One region of the Duganella sp. genome, then DNA from elsewhere that is predicted to be linked to it. Evidence: predicted binding sites of a transcription regulator. Region 1 holds the regulator's gene; the other holds the start of a gene.
The links. The regulator FNR, encoded in region 1, switches genes on or off when oxygen is low (the NO sensors DNR and NnrR bind a similar motif). The targets are predictions, from matches to a motif close to TTGATNNNNATCAA.
Positions count from the first base shown of each region.

Region 2: ABDW57_RS18530 (XrtA system polysaccharide chain length determinant) is a predicted target of FNR. The motif match lies at 3,539-3,552, and genes of this name have one in related genera.

Region 1 covers NZ_JBCNLB010000007.1:29,695-35,512, forward strand. The annotation lists gene ABDW57_RS14520 (response regulator) at 1-233, opposite strand, end outside; gene ABDW57_RS14525 (alpha/beta hydrolase) at 350-1,096, opposite strand; gene ABDW57_RS14530 (DUF2892 domain-containing protein) at 1,294-1,503, shown strand; gene ABDW57_RS14535 (sigma-70 family RNA polymerase sigma factor) at 1,503-2,021, shown strand; gene fnr (fumarate/nitrate reduction transcriptional regulator Fnr) at 2,069-2,827, shown strand; gene ABDW57_RS14545 (FixH family protein) at 2,828-3,325, opposite strand; gene ccoG (cytochrome c oxidase accessory protein CcoG) at 3,337-4,722, opposite strand; gene ccoP (cytochrome-c oxidase, cbb3-type subunit III) at 4,719-5,666, opposite strand; gene ABDW57_RS14560 (CcoQ/FixQ family Cbb3-type cytochrome c oxidase assembly chaperone) at 5,659-5,818, opposite strand, start outside.
Region 2 covers NZ_JBCNLB010000011.1:92,935-98,752, reverse strand. The annotation lists gene ABDW57_RS18550 (hypothetical protein) at 1-1,351, shown strand, start outside; gene ABDW57_RS18545 (serine protease) at 1,348-2,082, shown strand; gene ABDW57_RS18540 (long-chain N-acyl amino acid synthase) at 2,066-2,809, opposite strand; gene ABDW57_RS18535 (XrtA/PEP-CTERM system exopolysaccharide export protein) at 2,897-3,490, opposite strand; gene ABDW57_RS18530 (XrtA system polysaccharide chain length determinant) at 3,618-5,141, shown strand; gene ABDW57_RS18525 (XrtA-associated tyrosine autokinase) at 5,152-5,818, shown strand, end outside.

The sequences.
Region 1 (5,818 bases):
AGGTTGGCCGGCTGGTTGCGGGCCGATAGCGCGATGATATCGAGCAGCATGGTCAGCTTGTCGTCGAGATCCTGCGCGGTGCGGTTGATCAGCGCGGTCTGTTGCGTGAACAACACCCGCTTGTAATCTTCCTGCATGCGCTGGGTCTGCACCAGCGTGACCAGCCCGATCATCAGGACCGAGGTAATGCTGGTGGCGAGGGCGACTTTAGCCTTGATGCCGAGAGGCTTCATATCATCCTTGATGTATGGGGGCTGGACCGATTCTCCTATCAAAGGCTTACCTTGGCAAGAAAGAAAAAGCCAGCGTGCGCGGGGCACGCTGGCTTTTCGCCGCGGATGAAACCGGATTAACGCTGGGCTGCGGCCAGGATCACTTCCGCCACCTTGGCCGGTTGCGACACCATGGGCACGTGGCCGGTCGGCAGGGTGGTGGTGATGGCGTTGATTTTCCTGGCAAACGCCTGTTCCAGTTCCGGCGCGATCATGCGGTCCTGGCTGGCCACGATGTAGTAATTGGCCTTGTTCTTCCAGGCCGCCACGGTGGTGGTTTCACCGAAGGCCTTCAGGGCGATCGGGCCCTGGGTGGCGGTAATCAGCGCCGCCTGGGCCGGCGTCACGTCCTGCGCAAAGTTCTTGGCCACCGAATCGGCTGGCAGCCAGGCGTAGCCGGTGGCATCGACTTGCAGGGTGGCGATGCCTGGCGGCACCGCGTAATCCTTGCCCAGGTTGCCGGTGGCTTCGCCTTCCGACGGGGCAAACGCGGCCACGTAGACCAGCGCCTTGATCTTGTCGCTGGTGCCGGCCTGGGTGATCACGGTGCCGCCCCACGAGTGGCCAACCAGCACTACTTTACCGGTTTGCGCATCGACCACGCGCTGGGTGGCGGCGACATCGTCAGCCAGCGAACTCAGCGGGTTCTGCACGGCCACCACCTTGTAGCCCTTGGCTTGCAGGATAGGAATCACCTTGTCCCAGCTGGAACCATCGGCAAAAGCGCCGTGGACCAGCACGATGGTGGTGTCGTTGGCCGGGGTGGCGGCGTGGGCGAAAGCGGTGGCGGCCAGCAGGGCGGTAGCGATCAGCGTGCGTTTCATGGTGATTCCTTTCGTTGATTAGTTAGCGATTAAGTCGCGTTCGATGTGTTGATGGGTGAATCATAGCGAGCAATTAAATCGCACGCAATAGGTTTTTTAAAAAAATTTAAAAATATTTTCGATAGCGCGAATCCGAATCGCGGCCAGCCCCCTCTTAGCTGCCGAGGGACTTCCTCGATCACTGATAGGAGAGCACAATGTTTTACGTTAAAAATGTACCCGGCTGGGAGCGCGTGCTGCGCGTGGTGGCGGGCCTGATCGTGGCGGCGGCGGCGCTGGCGCTGCTGGGCGGCATGTGGGGCACGGTGGCGGCCTTGTCGGCGGCCGGCATCGTCGCGTCCGGCCTGTTCGGCTTTTGTCCGATGTGCGCCATGGTTGGCCGCCGCCTGGATAAACAAGGAAAATAATGAGTCTTGCGGAACACCACATGCCGGTGCTGGACGCCGCCCGGCGCGGCGATCCGGCGGCGCTGGCGCAGCTGCTGCGGCTGTGCCAGCCTGACATCCGCCGCTACGCCCAGCGCAACTGCTTGGTCGGCGACGTCGACGACGCCGTGCAGGAAGCGCTGCTGGTGTTGTCGCGCAAGCTATCGTCGGTGCGCATGCTGGCGGCGTTTTCCGGCTGGCTGTTCCAGGTGGTCAAGCGCGAGTGCCACCGGCTGGCGCGCAGCGCGCTGGGCCATGATCCCTGGGATGACGAACGCGCCGAGCAGTGGCTGGCCAGCCAGGACACGGCCGGCTTGCGCGTCGAACTGATCCGCGCGCTGGAATCGCTGCCGGCCGACTACCTGAAAGTGGTGCTGTTGCGCGACTTCGCGCAAATGTCGATTGCGGAAATCGCCGGCGAGATCAACCAATCGGTGGCGGCGGTGAAAAGCCGCTTGCATCGTGCAAGGCAAATGGCGCGCGAATACCTGATTGGATGACTGCGGAATAGGCGCCCAAATCGCACGTGATGGGCTACACTAACCGCATGATACAAGAACTTCCTTCGCTGGTTATTCCCGGCGCCACCATCGATATCCTCAAGGCCAGCTGTGCTTCATGCAGCATGCACCAGCTGTGTTTGCCGATGGGGCTGGACAACAACGACATGGAGCGGCTCGACCAGATCATCGGCCGCCGCCGCAAGGTCGCGCGCGGCGGCACGCTGTTCCGCATCGGCGATCCATTCCAGAACCTGTACGCGATCCGTCTGGGCCACTTCAAGACCTACCAGGTCAACCGCGAGGGCGCGGAGCAGATCACCGGCTTCCAGATGGCTGGCGAACTGCTGGGCATGGATGCCATCAGCGCCGACCAGCACCATTGCACCGCGGTCGCGCTGGAAGACAGCGAAGTGTGCGAAATTCCCTTCTCCACCCTGCAGCAGCTACTGGCGGAAATGCCGACCCTGTTGCGCCATTTCCACCGCATGATGAGCCAGGAAATCACGCGCGAGCAAAGCGTGATGCTATTGCTGGGGAATATGCAGGCGACCCAGCGCTTTGCGGCGTTCCTGATCAACCTGTCGTCGCGTTACGAGGCGCGCGGTTATTCGCCGAATACTTTCCAGCTGCGCATGTCGCGCGAGGAAATCGGCAATTATCTGGGCCTGACCATCGAAAGCATCAGCCGCCTGCTGTCCAAGTTCAAGAAAGAAGGCCTGCTGCGCGTCAGCAACCGCGAGATCGAATTGCTCGATCCGCGCATGCTGAAGGCCATCACGGCCGGGACGGCAACCTGCGGCTGATCAGTCGGGCAGCAGCGCAATCCCGCGCTGCGCCGGCCAGCTCCAGGCGCCGGCCAGGCGCCACTCGCGCTTCTGCCCTTCCACCAGCACGATCCAGCGGCTGCGTTCCAGCAGCGGCAGGTTGGCGCTGAACCTGCCGTTCGCATCCGGCACCAGCACCAGCTTGATATCCTTTTCCGGCAGCGTGGCGTGCGACAGATGCAGCAGCAGCGGGCCGCTATCCTTGCGGTTGATGCGCCCGCTCAGGGTGCCGCTGGCGGCGTCGTAGCCAAGCGCCATCGACAGGCCCAGCTGCGAGGCCACATGGTCGCGCCGCAAATCCTGGTTGATGGCCTTGCCCTGCTTGTAGTAATCGCCCACCACCAGCGCATCGGGCGCCGACATGGCGAGGTAAGCGGTGTAGATGCTGCCGACCGCCACGATGGCGGGGCCGGCTGCCAGCAGCCATGGCCAGCGCTGCTTCCACCACGGTGTGACGGGGATGGTCAGTGTCGTCATGATGATGCTCCTTAGCGCGGCACAATGAAGACCGCGGATTCTTTCACATGCAGCGATGGATCGTCGACTGCGGTCAGGGTGACTTCAATTTTGTTCGAGCCGGGCTGGCCGGCGCCGTGCGCGGTGCGCAGGCGCATCGGATAAGCCCTGGTCTCGGTGGCGTCCACCGGCACCTGGTCGGCGCTCACCTGCGTCAGCGAGGCGATGCCGCTGACGGCGATCTTGTAGACATGGGCCTGCTCGGACGTGTTCATGATCTGCAGGCGGTAGACGTTTTCGATCATGCCGTCCTCCACTTCGCGGCCCATCGAGCCGCGGTCGCGGATCACGTCCAGCTTGAGCGGCGTGCGCAGATACAGCGCGGCGCCGGTGGCCAGCACAATCAGGCCCAGCACGGCGGTGTAGATCTTCACGCGCGGCCGGAAGGCGCGCAGGCGGATCTCGGTCGGCGTCAGATGGTCCTCCATGGCGCGTTCGGTGCTGTAGCGGATCAGGCCGCGGGCCTGGCCGGTCTTGTCCATCACGCTGTTGCAGGCGTCCACGCAGGCGGCGCAGCCGATGCATTCGTACTGCAGGCCCTTGCGGATGTCGATACCGGTCGGGCACACCTGCACGCACATCGAGCAGTCGATGCACGAGCCGCCGTTGCCGTTGGCGGTCTTCGACAGCGGCCCGCGCGGCTCGCCGCGCTTGCTGTCGTAAGTGATGATCAGGGTGTCGCGGTCGAACATCGAGCTCTGGAAGCGGGCGTACGGGCACATGTACTTGCACACCTGCTCGCGCATCCAGCCGGCGTTGCCGTAGGTGGCAAAGCTGTAGAACAGCACCCAGAACCATTCCCACGGGCCGAAGTTCAGCGTCGCCACCTCGCCCATCAGCCTGGTGATCGGCGTGAAGTAGCCGACGAAGGTGAAGCCGGTCCACAAGGCCACCGCGCCCCAGGCCAGGTGCTTGGCGGTCTTCTTGCCGTACTTGGCAAACGAGGCCGGCTGGCGGTCCAGCGCGATGCGGGCGCTGCGCTTGCCTTCGATCCGGCGTTCTATCCACAGGAAGATTTCGGTGTACACCGTTTGCGGGCAGGTGAAACCGCACCACACCCGCCCCGCCACCGCCGTCGCCAGGAACAGCAGATAGGCACTGATGATCAGCAGCAGCGCCAGGTAGATGAAATCCTGCGGCCACAGCACCAGGCCAAAGATGTAGAACTTGCGCGCGCCCAGATCGAACAGCAGCGCCTGCCGGCCGTTCCACTGCAGCCAGGGCGTGCAGTAGAACGCCAGCTGCGTCAGCCAGACAAACAGCCAGCGCAGGCGGGCATAACGGCCGTCGATCTCGCGCGGGTAAATTTCCTCGCGCGCGGCATACATCTTGATGACTTGGGGCTGCGGGGCGTTCATTTTTCAGCTACCGCTGGCGTCGCGGCCGGTTCGTTGGGATGATTCGACAAGCTCCACACATAGGCGGCCAGCACGTGCACCTTGGCGTCGCCGAGGAAGTCCTCGAACGGCGGCATGGTGGCGGTACGGCCCTTGCGGATGGTTTCCATGATGGTTTCCGGGCTGCCGCCGAACAGCCAGATCTTGTCGCTCAGGTTGGGCGCGCCCAGGGTCTGGTTGCCCTTGCCGCCGGCGCTGTGGCAAGCCATGCAGGCGCCAAACTTCTCTTTGCCGAACACGGCCTTGATCGGATCGTGGGTCGACTCGGACAGGCTCAGCACGTAGTGGGCGACGTTTTCCACATCCTTGTCGCCGCCCAGCGCGGCGCCCATCGGCGGCATGGCGCCAACGCGGCCGTGCAGGATGGTTTCCTTGATGGTTTCCGGCGAACCGCCAAACAGCCAGTCCTTGTCGGTCAGGTTCGGAAAGCCCTTGTTGCCGCGTGCGTCCGAGCCGTGGCACTGGGCGCAGTAGGTCAGGAACAGGCGCTCGCCGATGGCGTGCGCTTGCGGGTCGGCCGCCACCGCTTTCAGGTCCTGCTTCTGGTACTTGGCAAACAGCGGGCTGAAATCGGCATCGGCTTTTTTCAGCTCGTCCTTGTACTCGGCGCTGGAGGTCCAGCCGAGCTTGCCGGCATAGGTGCCCAGGCCGGGATACAGGAACAGATAGGCCAGCCCGAACACGATGGTCAGGTAGAACAGCCACATCCACCAGCGCGGCATTGGCGTGTTCAGTTCGGTCAAGTCTTCATCCCAGACGTGGCCGGTGGTGTCGATCTTGCCGTCGGCATTTTTGTGCAGCTTGACCTTGGATTGCGAGTACAGCAGCACGCCGCAGCCGATCACGCCCAGCAGGGTCAGGACCACGATGTACCAGTCCCAGAAGCCATTGGTGAAATCAGCCATGGTGCTTCTCCTCGTCGTCGGCAAACGGCAACTGGGCTGCCGTGGCAAAATCGGCTTCCTGGTGGTGCACATAGGCCCACCACAAAATGCCGCTGAAGGTGATGAACGAGACCACGGTCATCACGCTGCTGGCGTTGTCAAACAGGGTATTC
Region 2 (5,818 bases), on a different contig from region 1:
CTTCTCCGGCATGCATACCGGCGGTGCCGCACTCGATGGTTATCTCGCCCTCAGTCTGCCCCTGCTGGCGGCGTGGCTGCTGGCGCGCCACGCGCCGCTGCGCCAGGCTGCGGCGGTGACCTTGTTGCCGTTGGCGTGGTACACCGCCCTGGCCACCTTCTCACGCGGCCTTTACCTTGCCTTGGCGGCCGCCCTGGCAATCATGATCGCGTTCGCTGTGCAACGACATGCCGCCACGGGGAGACTACGGCGCGCCGTGGTCTCCGCGCTGACGGGCGTTGTCCCGCTGGCGTTGCTGATCTGGCTGCTGGACTCCGCTTTTCGCGCTGGCGGCTATCGGGTCTACATCCTTTTGCTGTGCCTGCTCATGGCGGCAGCGTTGGTGATCCGGCGCAAGCTCGCGCTGATACTGGCGGGACTGGTCCTGCTCGGCGCAACCGTGCCGATTTACCACGGTTACTACCTGAACGTACGCTTTTCCAGCGTCCAGAACGACTGGGTAACGCGCATGCGGCATTGGCAAAACACGATGAGCATGATGCCGCCTGGAGCCGGACTATTCGGCATGGGGCTGGGCAGCTTCCCTGCAGTGTATTACTGGCACAATCCGCAACGCGACCAGCCGCCACGCTATCAGTTCATCGACCAGGATGGCAACCGGCATCTGCGACTGGTGGCAGGCCACTATGGCGCTGGCTACGGCGAACTGCTGCGCATACTGCAAAGCGTTTCTCTGCAGCCGCGACAACAATACTTGCTGGCGCTGGACGTCTGGAACAACGGTCCGCCAGCCTTCCTGCATCTCAACCTGTGCCAGCGGCAATTGCTTTACCCGCAAAACTGCGTCGTCACGCCACTCAGGCAGATACCCACCTATACCACGTGGCAACGCTATTTTTACCCTATCAGCTCCGGACCGCTGGGCAGCGACGGCCTGCCGCTCAAGCTGGAAATGGCGGTCGAGGGCAAGCAGGCCGTGCTGGACATCGACAACATCAGCTTGCGTACCGTACCCGGCGATCATGAATTGCTGCGCAACGGCAGCTTTTCCGCCGCCAATGATTACTGGTTTTTCAGCAGCGACCGCAATCACCTGCCGTGGCATATCAAAAATCTGCTCCTGAACGTTTACTTTGAGATGGGCTGGCTGGGGTTGAGCGCGTATGGATTGCTGCTGTTCAGCACTACCGGTGTACTACTGCGTCGCCGCGACGCCACTAGCCTGGCGGCGCTGGCAGCCTTCCAGATGGTTGGTTTGTTCGACAGCCTGCTCGATGTGCCGCGCATTACCCTGTTATCCATGCTGTTGCTGTGCGCAGCGGCATTGCCAGTGAAGGAAAACCCTCCATGAAACTCCTGTTCAGCCTGTTTATCCTGTTGGGCGGCGCTCACGCCGGGGAGCTGTCGCAAGTGATAGACGATATCAAACCGTCTGTGGTCGGCATCGGCAGCCTCCAGCAGACGCGCGGACCGGCGGTCAGCTTTATCGGCACGGGTTTTGTCATCGATGACGGCCTGACCGTGGTGACGGCCGCCCACGTGGTGAACGACCTCGTCAATAACGGCCAAGGCGCGACGCTGGGCATCCTGGTGCGCGGCGCTGACAATGCACAATTTCGTCCTGCCACCCTGACCTTGCTCGACAAGACGCATGACCTGGCGCGCTTGCGCATCAAGGGAACCGCCCTGCCCGCCTTGAAACTGGGCGACTCCAGCAAAGTGCGCGAAGGCAAGGCGCTGGCATTCACCGGCTTCCCGTTGGGCATGGTGCTGGGATTGCAGCATGTCACACATCGCTGCATCGTATCCGCCATCACGCCGCTGGCAACGCCGGCCATCACCGCACGCCAGCTGGACGCCAAAACCGCACGCCAGCTGCAAAAGCCAGGCTACGCCGTGTTCCAGCTGGATGGCACAGCCTATCCGGGCAGCAGCGGCAGTCCACTTTTTGATCCGGACAACGGCGAAGTGGTCGGCGTGGTCAACATGGTGTTCGTCAAGGGCGTGAAAGAATCCGCCATCAGCGCGCCCAGCGGCATCACCTACGCCATCCCGGCCAATTATCTCAAGTCTTCCCCGTGACCAGGCGGCCGGTGATACCCGGCTCATCCCAGGTGGGGAAAAAATAGGGATAAAACGATCGTTCGCTGCCATGCTGTTCCATCAGGCCGCCAAACTTGCGTATCTGTTCGCCCATGTAATCCAGTTCCAGCCGCAGCAGCACCGCCGGCGCGCCCACGCGCGAACATTCGCGTTCGCCGCCAAAGTCGCGAAAGCCCAGCATGCGCTTGTAAAACATGACATGGCGCGGATTAACCTCGATCACGTAATCGGTGTAGCCGTGGATATTCCGCGCGTAGATGTAGGAAATGTGGATCAGCGCTGCAAACACGCGCTTGGAAACGCCCTTGTCGATGGCCAGCCGCGAAGGTTCGCACAGCCGGCGCTGCTGGGCGCGTAGTTCATCGAGCTTGTCGCGGAAATTTTCATCGGCCGGCAGGCCTATTTCATCGTTATCCAGGCACAGCGACATGGTGCCGACGGTTTCCCCGCCGGTTTCAGCGAACAGCGTGATTTTATTGGGCGAGTGAACCACGCTGGGCTCCACCGCATAGCCCCGCCAGCCATACATTTTTTTCAGCAGCAGGCTGGCTGCTTCGCGGCGGCCTTGCGAATTGGCCATGCGTATGTGGAAGATTTGCTGATCCAAGGGATGATCCAATGCGGCTTCGGCTTTGCCCTCGCCGACCACGAGGTCGCGGAAATCGTTGCTGACCTCAAAAGAAACAATAGCGTCGTCATGGTGCACGGTAGGCTTCCTGTGTCGTGGTTCATAGCCTTCAGACCTGCCGCTCAGATAGAAAGTTCCCGCGAAATTGAAAAATTTTCGTTGCGGCTAGAACCAGCCTTCCGGTATCACCAGGATATCGCCCGGAAGTATAGCAACATTGGCGGAAATATCGCCGTCGCGCAGCAAGTCCTGCAACCGCACCGGTACCTGTTGCCGCTTGCCGTCCACCATGCGGATGATGTTTGCCTTGTTGCCAGCGGCAAAATCGGTAATGCCGCCCACCGCGATCAGGACATCCATTAGCGACATGCCTTGCCGGTATGGCAGCGCCTGCGGCCGCGCGGCCTGGCCGATCACACGGATTTGCTGGTTGTACGGGCCAACAAAGCTGGTGACGATCACGGTCACCATCGGCTGCTGGATGTATTTGCTGAGTGCCTTTTCGATATCGCGCGCCAGCTCGGTGGACGTTTTGCCGGCCGCCTGCAAATCCTCGACCAGCGGGGTGGTGATCTTGCCGTCCGGCCGCACCGGCACGCTGAGCGATACCTCGGGATTGCGCCAGACATTGATGTTGACCGTGTCGCCAGCGCCGATCTGGTAATCGCCCTGCAACGGCATGGCGTCGGGCGCTTCCAGGGAAACCTGGTGGGCGCAGCCGGCCAGCAGCGCCAGAGATAAGCAAAGCAAAGCACGCATGATGAATCCTCCTTGCTGCCATGATTCAGAAATCGCGCCAGCCTCTGCTTGATATGCCTCAACGACTGCCCAGTTGAGAAAAATATAATCGGAATTCCCTGCGGCCCGCGTCTAGGAGAACTGGAACATGGAGGAGTTAATTAGCCAGCTGATATCCAGTCTCAAGGGCATCTGGAAATACCGTTGGTACGCCATTTCCGTTGCCTGGCTGGTGGCGATTGCCGGCTGGGCCAAGGTGACCCTGCTGCCGGACGACTACCAGACCAGCGCCCGCGTGTTTGTCGACACCCAAAGCATTCTGAAGCCCCTGCTGGCCGGCATGACCAGTGTGCCAAACATCGAGCAGCAGGTGGCCATCATGAGCCGCACCTTGCTGAGCCGTCCGAATGTCGAGCGCGTGCTGCGTATGGTGGACATGGACATCAATGCCCGCACCGCACGCGAGCAACAGCAGCAGCTGGAGGAATTGATGAGCAAGATCCGCATCAACAGCGCCGGCAACGATATCTACACCATCACCTACAACAACCGCAACCCGCGCATGGTGCGCGAAGTGGTGCAATCGCTGCTGACGATCTTCGTCGAAAGCAGCTTCAAAGGCAAAAGCGGCGAGACCCGCAAGGCGGTGCAATTCATCGATGACCAGATCAAGGCTTACGAAGACAAGCTCACCGCCGCCGAAAACAGCGTCAAGGAATTCCGCCTGAAAAACAATGGCCTGCTGCCGCGCCAGGGCATCGATTACAGCAGCCAGCTGATGCAATCGTCGGATGCGCTGAATGCCGCCCGGCTGGAACTGGCCGAGGCCGAACAGGCGCGCAAGGCCATCAGCAATCAGATTACAGGAGACGAGCCCATCCTTGGCGCCGATCTGAACCCGGCCAGCATCGACAACCCCGAGCTGGATGGCCGGATTTCCGCGCTGAACAAGAGCCTGGACGCGTTGCGCATGCAATACACCGAGCTGCATCCGGACATCATTGCCGCCAAGCGTCTGGTGGGCCAGCTGGAGGCGCGCAAAATCGAGGAAAGCAAGCTCAAGCAGAGCAGCGATCCCGGCAAGAACTACAGCCCCATGCTGCAGCAGCTGAAGGTGGCGCAGACCGAGGCCGAGGCGCGCGTGGCCGCCATCCAGGCACGGGTGCAGGAATTCACCTTGCGCCATCAGCGCCTGCTGGCACAGGCCAACGCCGTGCCGGAGGTGGAAACCGAACTGGCCCAGCTCAACCGCGACTACCAGATCAACAAGGATAACTACGAAAAACTGATCGGCCGGCGCGAGGCCGCCAAGCTGTCCGGCGACCTCAGCTCCACCACCGACATGATGACCTTCAAGATTATCGATCCGCCCACCGTCCCCTACCTGCCAATCGGCCCCAACCGCGTCCTGCTGTACACCATCACACTTGGCGCGGCACTGCTGATGGGGGTGGCGGCAGCCTTGCTGATCAGCCAGGTGCGCCCGACCTTCCTCAGCCCGGCAGAGTTGCGCGACCGCACCGGCTTCAATGTATTAGGCACGGTGTCCATGAACTGGACCGGCAGCGAGCAAAGCAAGCGCCGTCGCGGCAAGTACTTGTTTGGTGCCGCCCTGTCCAGCCTGTTCCTGGCCTACGGCGCCGTGCTGGCGGCCAATTTCTTGCGTTACTAGGAGGAACGGCATGCGCCAAGTCGACATCAATCTGGCCCGTCTGCATCAACTGGGCATGGTGACGCAGGATGGCGGCCGCACTGCCGTGGCCGAGGATTTTCGCATCATCAAGCGTCCCCTGCTGCGCAATGCGCGCGGCGACCATGATGTGCAACCTGTCCGCCACGGCAACCTGATCGTGGTCACCAGCGCCATGCCGGGCGAAGGCAAGACTTACTGCGCCGTCAACCTGGCCATGAGCATTGCCATGGAGATGGACATTACCGTGCTGCTGGTCGACGCCGACGTGGCGCGCCCGTCCGTGCTCAAGGTGCTGGGCCTGCCGCCCGAGCCGGGCCTGATGGACATCCTGCTGCGCGACAAAACCAGCCTGGCCGACGTCATCCTGCGCACCAACGTGCCGACCCTGAGCATTTTGCCGGCCGGTCGCGCCAACAAGCACGCCACCGAACTGCTGGCCAGCCGCAACATGAGCCTGCTCCTGACCGAGATTGCCGAGCGCTACGCCGACCGCATCGTCATCTTTGATTCACCGCCGCTGCTGATGACCACCGAAGCCAGCGTGCTGGCGGCCCAGATGGGCCAGGTGCTGATGGTGGTGGAGTCCGAGCGCACCAGCCAGCACGCCGTCAAGGAAGCGTTGCGCCACATCGAGCGCTGCCCGCACATCAATCTGA